2 regions of the Anoxynatronum sibiricum genome follow, and region 2 is predicted to be linked to the other one. Evidence: riboswitches for the same ligand, from Rfam matches in the RefSeq annotation. Region 2 holds a riboswitch; the other holds the start of a gene.
What was found. Region 2 has a riboswitch for thiamine pyrophosphate ahead of thiM (hydroxyethylthiazole kinase). Riboswitches for the same ligand answer to the same signal wherever they lie in the genome.
Positions count from the first base shown of each region.

Region 1 (5,962 bases), on a different contig from region 2:
GTAATAGTATGCGGAAAAGCAGGTATGTCTCGAACCCGTTCAACGATTTCTTCCATCGATATCTTCGTCATATGCTCGCCCCATTATTGACAGATTAGTGCTTCTGTCTTCTATTATACCTTTATTCTCAAAATCCTCAATAGCTACAACGACTCACTTTCAATATCATCTATGTCATCGAAAGTCTGATATGACAATACCGCTTCTTGCCGGTGCCTTCGACAGACCCTTAAAGCATCATTAATTCACAGGGGTTTCCTGTCGATTGCACAAATACTTCAAAGTCTTCATAGCGCAAGGTGATTGTCATGGTATTCACATTGGGGTGAAAATTAATCAGTTCAGTCTGCCGAAGCGTCTCATCCAGAATCAACACCACCTGTTTGCTTTCATCATTAATGAGTCCAAAGGGACTCACTGAGCCTGGTTCCAATCCCAGATACTTCATCAAGCGCTCTGGTGAGGCAAAGCTGAGGTTCCCCAATCCCAGCTTTTGCCCCACCTCTTTCACCTGAATGACTTTTAGGTTTTCCGTTACCACCAGTATATGATTTCTCCCCTTATGATCTCTCAGAAACAGATTCTTGCAATGCAGCCCTTCGATTCCTGCATCATGTTTCATAGCCTCTTCCACAGTATACACTGCTGGATGACGGTGGAGAGTGTATGAAATTCCAAGCTGATCAAGTACCTGAAAGACTTTTTGAGACTGCTCTGCTTCATTGAGCATGGTACACCTCCCATCTCTATTTGCCATTAAGCTGCATGAGTGCCGCCATTGTTCCCCGCTGCTGCCCATGGGCCCTGTGGGAAAAGAGAATAGATGCATGACAGCAGGTACAAATTTGCGATTGAATGATTCTGTTGCTCGATATTCCAGCCTGCATCAGCAGCTGCCGATTGACTTCAGGAAGCGATAGTCGCCACTGTTGGTCATTGACATGGCTGATTGAAGCGTCTGCTAATGGAAGCTTCTCTCTGAAACTGTTGTAAACGTCTTCTCGAATGAGATAGCAGCATGCATCGATGGCGGGTCCAATGGCAGCCAGCAGGTTTTTGGGCTTTGATCCATAAGCTGCTGTCATTTCCTGAACAAGCTTCACCGCCAGTTGATTGACAGTTCCCCGCCATCCTGCGTGCCCCAACCCAATGGCTCTATTCACCGGATCCAAAATGTACAGGGGGACACAGTCAGCATGAAAAGTCATTAACGGAATTCCCGGTTCATTGGTGATCAGTGCATCCACATGGCTGTAATCTCTTTTTTGGGCCAACCCTTTGCCTACATCTTGTCTGGTGACCTGACGAACACAAGTTTCGTGTGTTTGATGAGTCAAAACAGCCAGGTGCCAATTAACACCCAATGCACCTGTGAATCGCCTGTAGTTTTCTGTGACATGGTCGGGATGATCACCGCTGTTATAGGCAAGATTCATGGTTTCATAAGAGCCGGTGCTGACACCACCCAGACGTGTGCTGAACCCGTGATTCACTATTCCTGTTGCTTCAAATGCCGGAAAATACCCATATGTAACCCCACTGGTTTCCCGCCATAAAAAATGCTGATGAGCCGATTCCATAGTGCTTCAACCCCAAATGTATACTCACTGCCTGTGCAGTCAATTCTCTTCTTTCTTATACCACAAAACCGGAACCCTGTCCATGTTATGGTAAGGTCCCGGTCTGTCTTTAGCGGCGACAGCCGCATTTGTTGGAAATCAACAGATTCATGGAGAACCGCACCTGGGAATCGTCCATGGTTTTATAAATGCGTTGGATTAATGCACACAATGCTTCCGCATCACCCCTGATCAGGGTGGATACCGGCCCCACTTCTGCTTCAAGGCCGCTGGATTCAATAATTTGAAGCACCTGCTCAACAGCGGCGTCGGAACTGGTTGTTTCCAGTGGCAAAAAGGCCAACTGGCAGGTACCTGTCACCGTTTTTGCCAGAGCGCACATATAAATCCTCCTCTATTGTGTTGCCGGAATTGGTCTTCCTGTTCCAGAGTCCACTGATCATCTGGTGTATCCGGCGGAAGAAACAGACAGCTACCGGTCTTCACCAGTTGGTTTGGCTCCCATGCCTTCATGTCATCCAATGACTTAAACGAAGCATGCTTAAAAACGGTGTTTTTTTGAAAGTCAGGAGAAGTATATAATTCTCCCCAGGCACTCTCCCGGTTAATGGTGCCCACCAGCAAAATACCGCCGGGCTTCAATACCCGAAATAATTCTTTCAGTGCTCTTTCAGGTTCGCGAATGAATTCAAAAGCCGCCATGGAGAAGACACCATCGAAGGTCTGATCCGAATAATCAAGTTGGTACATGTCCATTTCAACAAATGGAATCTCAAAATCGGCGACCTTGGCTTTTTCCCGGGCATAAGCAAGCATTTCGGGAGACATATCTATTCCCGTAACCACCACTCCCTGTTGTGCCAGTTTCAGGCTGAAGTTTCCGGTACCACACCCGGCATCCAGTACCTTCATCCCTGGCTGAAGGGGAAACAGCTTCATGGCCAAATCAGTTTCAACCTGGTCCACCAAACTACCCATGGGTGTTGTGTACCACTGGTCATATTCGTTGGCGATACTGTTGAAAAAGGTCATTTGATATCACCCGCTTCAGGCAGATAGGCGTTGGTAAAGGCTGCAGATGCGTCCAACTGGTTTTCCAGCAATCCCTGCTGAAACATCCAGTGGGCATAATCTTCCCAGACCGACAGCTTCATTTCTCCCCAGCGGGGGGCATCAGCCTGATACTGCTGCGCAAGGTACTGCTGGCTGGCCACCACCATCGCTTCATCCAGCTCAGGGACTGCGGCCAGCAAATGTGCTGCTGCTGCTTCCGGTTGTTGTATTGCAAATTGATATCCTCTGGCAGACGCCCTGAGAAAAGCTTGCACCAGCTCAGGATCTTCATCGATAAGCTTTTCGCTGGTAATCAATGCTGGTGTATAAAAATTCAGTGCCGGCACATAATCCTGCAGAAGAATGAAATTGATGTCGTAATCTCGCAGTTCAGCGGCAATCCCATCCCACCCATAGTAAATCCAGGTGAAATCAACGTGGTTTTCAACGGCATCAAAAAAATCAGCTGTTCCGATGCTCATCATTTCCACCTGAGAAAAATCACCACCATCACTGGTCATCAGTGCTTGCAGCATGGCTTCTTCCACCGGTGAACCCCAACCTCCATAGGTCTTTCCTTCAAAATCTCCAGGATGCTCGATGTTTTTGGATGCCGGCGAAGCAAATCCAGAGGTGTTATGCTGGATAATGGCGGCAATGGCCTTTATGGGCAATGGATCAGCAGCGGTGCGGGCATAAGTCACCTGTTCCTGATAGCTGATGCCAAACTCACCCTGGCCGGCTGCAATTAAGTCAGCACTGCCTCCGTGAGTGGGCTGAATGATCTCCACCTCCAGACCCTCTTCGGCAAAATATCCCATGGATACGGCGCTGTAAAACCCAGTGTGATTGGTATTGGGCACCCAGTCCAGCACCAGCGTGACAGCTCGCAGCGGCTCACCTGACACTCCGCTGTCGGAGACTGGTGGTGACTGACAACCGGTCATGGCCCCCGCAATCATAAGGCTTGCGATGAGCAATGCCGTGGCCCATCCCGGAAAACTCATGCCGTTTCTTTCTTTGCTCTTTATGCGGTTGTGTTGATACTTCATTTGGCTGTTCCTCCTGTTGATGTTTTTTGAGGCGTGATCCGGTCCAAAACATAAAAAAACCTGTAGCCACGGAGGTTACAGGGTTTCAATAATCGTATTGATCCCTCCGCTGGCATTATCCAGATCAGGTTGCGGGTCGGAACAAGATAGTTCCCTCTCAGCCGAGTCTGTCTCAGCTCCCCGTTTTCACTTGTGCCTTTTAATTATACTGCTCTTCGCAGGTTAAGTCAAGGGATGCACTTGATTCAACCCGACTCGAGCGTCCATTTCCATCTATTCAACAGGCATCTCTTCCAGCTGCAATGCCTGGCGAATTTCATCCAGGATGCCTTCCAGCCCTGCCTCCTGCACCCGTGGAATCAAATCATTTTGGAGGATGTACTCTGAAAGAGTGATTTCTGCCAGTGCACGTTCATAATTATCCCGACACTTTTCCAGCGCTACTGGTTCTCCAGTGCCCAGTCTCCAGGCACGGCTATTATCATAAAGCCCATCCGACGACATGATAAACACTTTTTCGTTATCAATGAACGAGCCCGCAGCCACATGAACCTGCTTTGCCACAAACCCTTCCATGATATTCAGCAGGTCTTTTCCCATCACACGATTTGGATGCAAAGGAACTCCTGCCAAATTGGCAATAGTGGGAAAAAAGTCTATTTGTCCTCCGGCAGTCTCGACAGTCTCCGCCAGACCGCTGCCGGGAATGTGAATGATGAGAGGCACCCGAAACATTTCATCTTCTTCGTAGGGTCGTCGAATAAAGTGGCTCACCAAATCGTTGGCTTCTTCATTTCGCATGTCAAGACCCTGATGGTCACCATAGATGATAATGGCAGCATTATCATAAAGTCCTTCTGATTTTAAGCGCTGGATAAAACGTCCGATCTCCTCATCCAGATAGTGAACTGACTGCAAATAGTGTCCCAAAACAGTGTCTTCATAATCAGCGCTCATTTCCAGCTTTTGCAGTTCATCAGGCATCACAAAAGGGTGGTGTGAAGTCAGCGTAATGTAAAAGGCATAAAAAGGTTCTGGTATCTGTTTGATGACAGTAATGGATTGTTGAAACAACTGCCGGTCACTGAGTCCCATACCTATGAGGTCGTTCATCTCAAAGTCTTCACTGGCATAAAAATGGTCAATACCCTGACCTTTATAAGCGTTTTCACGGTTCCAGAAGGACGGGTCGTTCCCATGAAAGACCATGGTGGTGTAGCCCTGCTTTTTTAAGTGATGTGGCAGTGAATAGAAAGCATTGTTCTCGTAGGCCCGATAGCTGAAGGTTTTCGTTGAGGGATAAAAACTGTTGTGACTCACAAACTCGGCGTCTGATGTGTTACCCCACCCAGCCTGTTCATAGAATCGCGAGAAATAGATACTGTCTTCCTGAACAAGCTGATTCAACACTGGTGTAATTTCCTGCCCTGCCAGAGGATGTTCCATAACAAACGTCTGCAGTGACTCTGCCTGTATGACAAAAACATTTCTCCCCTCCAGCAGCCCCTTGAATCGACGCTCGTCTGCTTCCTGAACAATTGCTGAAACAGCTTCCTCCGCCAGTTGAGGGTCTACCGTTGCCGGCTTGAAAAGTTGAATCACATCCACCAGGTGATAGTTCAGCATACCCAGGTTCAAGGGTGTCAGGTGGCCTTCCGTACGTTCTTCAAGCGTGCAAAAAGTAATCCCCATGCCGAAAATCAGCGGCAGTAAAAGTAGTACATACACTAAATTGTAACGCTTTTCTCTTCGGTTCATTTTCAACTGCTTTCGCAGGCAAAGGACCGCCAGCACCACGGTATCGATGAAATATAGGAAATAGATGGGTTTAATCAGCGCAGCAATGCTTTCTGTCACGCCCCCCAACTGTCCAATTTGAAATATACTGTGTGCCGGCACCAATGTGTAGAAATGACTGTAATACACGGTATTGATGAAAATCAACATTGTCAGTATGCCATGGATCCAGAGGTAACCAGTAAGGCGTTTTTCAGGCTTTAGTAAAAATGTCGCCAGCAAATAAACAGAGAAAACACTTGCCAGATTCATGAACGCCACCAGCCAGTAGTGTAGCTCAATGTGCATTTGCTGGTGGAGAATCATCATTTTAAACAACAGCGACAACGAAAAAAGGAGCAGCAGTTTGACTGTTTGATTGTCAGGCATGTTAATTGTCCAGTTTTTTTTCATCGGAAAAGCCTCCTGTGTAGTGAAAGCGGGGTTGCTTTCATTATCTTAACACACTCCGGCAATATTTCAATGTCCCAATCAAATGGC
Region 1 is NZ_JBCITM010000001.1:272,297-278,258, reverse strand. It holds gene AAIG11_RS01220 (HDOD domain-containing protein) at 1-71, opposite strand, end outside; gene AAIG11_RS01215 (prolyl-tRNA synthetase associated domain-containing protein) at 230-730, opposite strand; gene pgeF (peptidoglycan editing factor PgeF) at 747-1,580, opposite strand; gene AAIG11_RS01205 (YkoF family thiamine/hydroxymethylpyrimidine-binding protein) at 1,690-1,962, opposite strand; gene AAIG11_RS01200 (class I SAM-dependent methyltransferase) at 1,938-2,612, opposite strand; gene AAIG11_RS01195 (ABC transporter substrate-binding protein) at 2,609-3,685, opposite strand; TPP riboswitch at 3,772-3,879, opposite strand; gene AAIG11_RS01190 (LTA synthase family protein) at 3,959-5,875, opposite strand.
Region 1: linked by a shared signal. The riboswitch ahead of AAIG11_RS01195 (ABC transporter substrate-binding protein) and the one ahead of thiM (hydroxyethylthiazole kinase) in region 2 are both predicted to bind thiamine pyrophosphate.

Region 2 (5,962 bases):
TGGAGGGGATGAATATGTGGTGGTACTTTACGATACCGGGCAGGAGGGAGCCCTTCAGGTGGCACAGAACATCAAAAAAGCAGTGGAAACAAGCGAAGCCATTAGGGAATCCCTGGGTCAATCCTTTGAAATGACCACTAGCCTGGGCGTAGTTTCCATCATCCCTGACAAAGAGATGACAGCGGAAAAACTACTGCAGGAAGCGGATCGAACCCTTTACCTGGCAAAAGAGCAGGGCAGAAATCGGATTTGTGTCAGTTGGGAAATGGAGGAAGAACAACAGTGAGTCAGTGAGGTAATCTTAACGTGACATTTTCGCAAGTTAACTTTTAGGTGATATGATCACAAGACAACCACCGATGAAAAATGAAGGATGTCAATAGTCTGAGAAAATCTCACATAAAAAGACTAAAAATATAAGGATTGACAGGCGTAAATGAAGCCGGTATAATGAGATTGCACTTCAGGTGCACTCTTTTTTTAACACAAATGCACACGTGTGCAACAACACATATCTCTCTACCTGAAGCGTGAACATCTGAGAGGAATGCCAAGAGGTAAAAGGGTTATGGCATCAGAAAAGGAGTCGATGAAGAGTGCATCCATCAAACACCACCAACACTTACACACCACTAAAACTGTTTCTGTTTTTATCTTTTTTGATTATGGGAATTTCTGGAAGTCAGTTGGCGGCATTGCTGCCTGAGATCCGGAGCACCTTTCAAATCACTTTTCAGCAGGCGGGCAGTGCCATGTCTGGTTTTTCAACAGGCCTGTTGGCTTCCATGTTTGCCGGGATTTTTATCATGGATCGGCTGAGTCGAAAAATAGTATTGCTGCTGGGAGGATTTTTGTGGGCGGCAGGATTTGCCATGGTGGTGGCTGCTTCGGATTTTTCCTGGTTTTTAGCAGGACTGACCATTACCGGCAGTGGTTTTGGACTCTATCAGACAGGCGCCAGTGTGACCATGGCTACCATGGCCACCCGGGGAAAAGGAAAGGAAGTGGGCTATCTGAACCTGTTTTTTGGCCTGGGAGCAGTGATGGCACCCTTACTGGCCACATGGACCGTCACATTGGGAAACTGGCGATTGTCTTACGGTATATGTCTTGGAATGGTGGCACTGATGCAGGGCTTGCTGCTGGTGATCCCTTTTCCTGAAAAGGCAGCCGGGGGCAGTCAGCAGCCAGTCAGACTTAGTGGACTTCTGCTGCTCATTGGTCTGCTGGCATTCATTTACCCACTGACTGAACAGACTGTGGGTGCATGGATCAGTGAGTACTGGTTTCAGGCAGGCAATCATCAATGGATTTCCTTCACCTTGATTCCCGCGGTATTTTGGATTGCCTTCACCATCGGAAGAGGCTTTGCAGGACGGGTGGCTGATAGCGTGGGCTATGAGCGCTATTTGGCGGGTGCCCTGGCATGCTATGCAGCGGTGACAGCCTTTTGGGCGCTGGTGCCCTCGCCGGCGATCACCCTGCTGATGCTGCCGCTGATGGGGCTGCTCCTGGCAGGGGTTTTTCCGGTGATTGTTGTGTTGATCTCGGACGCCTTTCCCCAGTCGGTGGGCAGTGCCACCTCTGTGGTCTTTACTTTTCTGGCCATGGGAGGCGTATTGGCCCCCCGTATCACTGGAAACACCATGGAACAGGTGGGTGTCAGCGGACTGCCGGTGATTTTGCTGGCAGGCGCGGGGATCAGCTGGCTGTTGGCCACATCCATTTTACTGTGGCGACGACAACAGGCAGCAGGGCAGTTGAGAAAAGCATTTGAAAACGCAGAAAGCGATGAAACAGGTGAGGGGGTATGCAGATGAAGGTGACCATCAAAGACATTGCCAAAAGAGCCGGTGTCAGTCATCCCACCGTATCCCGATGTCTTCATAACAGTCCGTTGGTATCGGCAGAAACCCGGCAGCGGGTGCAACGCATCGCAGCAGAAATGAACTATGTACCCAATCAAAATGCCCGGGGGCTCTGCAGCAATCGAACAGACACCATAGGCGTTATCGTGCCCTATTGCCAGGTGAGTGAAACCAGCCTTTTTCTGGATGAACTGCTGCAGCAAATCAGGGTCATGTTGGGAAAGAATCAAAAGGATTGCATTGTTGCCTATGATGAAAATCCTCAGCATCAGGAAAGTCATGCCCTGCGATTGGTTCGACAGGGAAAGGTGGACGGGCTGCTCATTGCTTCCTCCACCATGAGCCGGGAAACGGTGACGGCCCTGGAAGAAGAGGGTGTTCCTGCCATTTTTTATCATTTGGTACCCCACTGGGCACTGGAGGAACCATCGGTTCATTGGGTGCATCATGACAATTACCGGGGAGGCCGGTTGGCAGGAGAATACCTGGCTTCTCTGGGGCATCGGCACCTGGCCTGTGTCACTGCCGCCCATTATGCCGGTGAAAGAGAGTTTACCCATCGCCTGAAGGGCTTTCAGGAGGGGCTTTCCAGTCTGGGTGGCAGCATGGCAGCCGCCCATCTGTTGTTGGTGGAGGAACTCACATGGGAAGCCGGCAAAGAGCTGGCACAGGAAGCAGAAAAACTATTGGAGGAAACCAGCGGGATTTTTTTTCATGCCGACCAGGCAGCGCTGGGGTTTATCAAGGGCCTTCAGGAACAGGGGATTGAAGTGCCAGAAGACTACAGTGTCATCGGCTATGACGATGTGCGGGAAGGCTTTATGACAACACCAGAGCTAACCACCATCCATCAGCCCCGGGAAGCCATTTCAACGCTGGCAGCTGCCATGCTGATGGAACGGTTGAAGGGCGGAACAGCGCCATTGAAGCAGCCATGCATTCAACAAACCCTGAACCCGACACTGGTGATTCGGCAGAGTTGCCGTCAGTTGAAATAAAAGGGCAGGCATCTCTTTGACAGAAGGATGTGGGAATGCTACAATGAAACAGATAAAAGCATAGCGTTACAGCAGGGGTGCCTGAAAAGGCTGAGAAATGAACTCGTTCATTACCCTTGAACCTGATGTGGATTATCCCACCGTAGGAAGCTGTCGATTCGATCATGTCACTAGTCATATCACCGAAGCCTCACTGAGGCTGTTGGCGGTTGGTTAACAGATGAGTGCTCGATGAACTGATGAACTTCCTCATATCATGGGGAAGTTTTTTTAGTGCCCTTCGGCGGGACACAGGGAAGCCTGAACGCGAAAAAAATTACAGGAGGTCGATGATCTATGAACGTGAAGGGCATTTTAACAGCAACTCGAAGCAAGACACCACTGGTACAGGCCATTACCAACTATGTGACCATTAACGACTGTGCCAATGTGCTGCTGGCCTGCGGAGCCTCTCCGGCCATGTGTGAAGTGGCCCGGGAGGCCTATGATTTCAGCCGGTTGTCAGCAGCGGTATACTGCAATATAGGCACCCTGACACCGGAACAGCGGCAGGCCATTCAAGAGGCATTGCGGGGAGCTGCAGAAAAAGAAATTCCTGTGGTACTTGATCCTGTAGGCTGCGGCGCTATTCCCAGCCGCATCGACTACCTTGAGGAACTGCGCAGCCAGTATCCCATTCAGGTGGTGAAGGGAAATCTGGGAGAGATTAAATCACTGGCAGGTATTGAAACTCAGGTGAGAGGCGTTGATTCCGTTGACAATGGGGAAGATGCTGTGGAAGCCTGCGTATCCCTTGCACAAAAGTGGCAGTGTGTGGTGGCTGCAACAGGGATACAGGATGTGGTGACAGACGGCACACAGGTGGCGGTCATCCAAAATGGCACGCAGATGCTCACTAAAATCACCGGTGCCGGCTGCATGGCAGGAGCGGTGATTGCCGGTTTTTGCGGCGCGGCTGAAAATCCTTTTAAAGGGACTGTGGCCGGACTTTTGGCGATGTCGCTGGCGGGAGAAAAGGCAGCGGCTGGTGAAGGAGGACAATTGCCAGGTACCTTTAAAGTGAAGCTGATTGATGAAATCCACCAGCTCACCGAAGAATCCATGGCGGCATCCGCCAATATCCGGTATTTTTCTGTGTGATCAGTCAATCTAACGGGTTTGAGTGCCATCAAGAGAGCGTCATCAATGGGAGGAAGCAGCTATGATTTTTTCACAGGAATTGATTGTAACAGGACTGGTGATGGTGGTGAGTCTGTTCACGGCGTTGGGGGTTTGGTACAGTGGGCGGCACCGGTCAACAGCCGAGGATTTTATAACGGCCAGAGGAACCACTGATACAGGCATGCTTTTTTCCACCTTTCTGGCTTCTTTTTTAGGCGTTTTCATTCTCTTTACACCGCCTGAAGCAGGGGCCATTGGAGGACTCAGCAGCATTGTGGGATATTCAATGGGGCTGGCAGGCTTGTATCTGATTCTGATGGAAGTGGGCCCCCGTATAAGGGACTACCTTCCGGAGGGAAGCACCCTCACCGATTATGCCCGGCAGCGGTATGGGCCATGGATGCAACGGTTAACGGTGGGACTGGCTATTTTTTACATGCTGGTTCACTTGGTGGCTGAGCTGACGGCCATTGCACTGGTCATGAAAGAAGCGGCTGGGGTGCCCCTCTTGACCACTGCCCTGATAGTGGGAATCGGTACCATGATTTACACTGCTTATGGCGGTTTGCGAGCCTCCATGTTTACCGACATGATTCAAATGGGCCTCATGGGAGTGTTTCTCTTGATTGTGGGAGTGGGGACAATACATGCTTTAGGTGGTATTGGTCAAATGACACAAGTCAGCAGAGGGGGGGCTCCCCAGCTGTTTCGACTTCATAACGCTGTTGGAATCGAGTTCGGCCTTACTTTGTGCATTGCAGTCATGGTGGCTAATCTGTTTCACCAGGGGTACTGGCAGCGTATGTACGCCGCCAGAAACACAGTGGCGATCCGCCGTTCACTGAAAATCTCCATTGGCGCTGCGGTTCCGGTGATGCTGTTCACAGGATACCTGGGAATAACAGCCGTGGGCATGGGCTTTTCTGAAAACCCCTCCACTGCCCTGTTTTCCCTGGTATACGCCCTGTTCCCGCCAAGCATGCTGCTGGTGGTACTGTTGCTGGCGCTGGTACTGGTGATGAGCACGGTGGACACCCTGCTGAATGCCCTGGCAGCCACCTTTGCCCTGGGTACAAGAGACCGGCACCAGGCAGCCGGGTCAGAGAAGGCATCACTGATGAAGAAGGCACGATGGGCCACCTTTATCATGGTTTTACCCCTGGCTCTCATTGCAGCCAGAGGCTATAGCGTGCTCTATCTTTTTCTCCTGGCAGACATGTTGTGTGCCGGCGTGGCTTTCCCACTATTTTCAGGGCTTTACAACTCCAAAATCAGTGAAAAAACCGCTCTGGCAGCAGCAATGGTGGGCATTGCGACAGGCGTTCCGTTTTTCTTGGCCAATCGCATGCTGATCAGCTTCATCGTACCGCTGGTGACGTCAGCCATGGTTGTTTTTGGAGGAATTTTACTTGAAAAAAGAAGCACTGAAGCACCTGATTACAAAGGAGGCGAAAAGGCATGAAAATAGATTACCGATTGTACCTGGTCACTGATCGAACCATTACCGGTGAAGCCTGTTTTCTTGATAAGGTTCATCAGGCGCTGGCCGGTGGCGTCACTCTGCTGCAGGTGCGGGAAAAAGAGGCGGAAACAAAGGACTTTTATGAAATTACCTGTGCACTGAAAAAACTGGCAGCTCCCTTTGGGGTACCGGTGATTGTGAATGACCGGCTGGACATTGCAATGGCAGCAGATGCTGATGGGCTGCACATCGGTGAAGGGGATTTGCCGGTGGAGGTGGTGCGTCGATGCCTGGGAACCAATAAAATACTGGGGTATTCTGCCGGAAGCCCTGAGGCTGCCATTTATGGCGAAAAAATGGGTGCTGATTATATCGGCGCCGGTGCCGTTTTTCCCACTGGCAGCAAAAAAGACGCAGGCACCGCCATTGGACTGAAAACACTGGAAGAAGTGGTGGGAAGCGTGGCGATTCCA
Region 2 is NZ_JBCITM010000004.1:137,142-143,103, forward strand. It holds gene AAIG11_RS05760 (ligand-binding sensor domain-containing protein) at 1-286, shown strand, start outside; gene AAIG11_RS05765 (MFS transporter) at 597-1,820, shown strand; gene AAIG11_RS05770 (LacI family DNA-binding transcriptional regulator) at 1,817-2,866, shown strand; TPP riboswitch at 2,930-3,032, shown strand; gene thiM (hydroxyethylthiazole kinase) at 3,203-4,006, shown strand; gene AAIG11_RS05780 (sodium:solute symporter family transporter) at 4,068-5,489, shown strand; gene thiE (thiamine phosphate synthase) at 5,486-5,962, shown strand, end outside.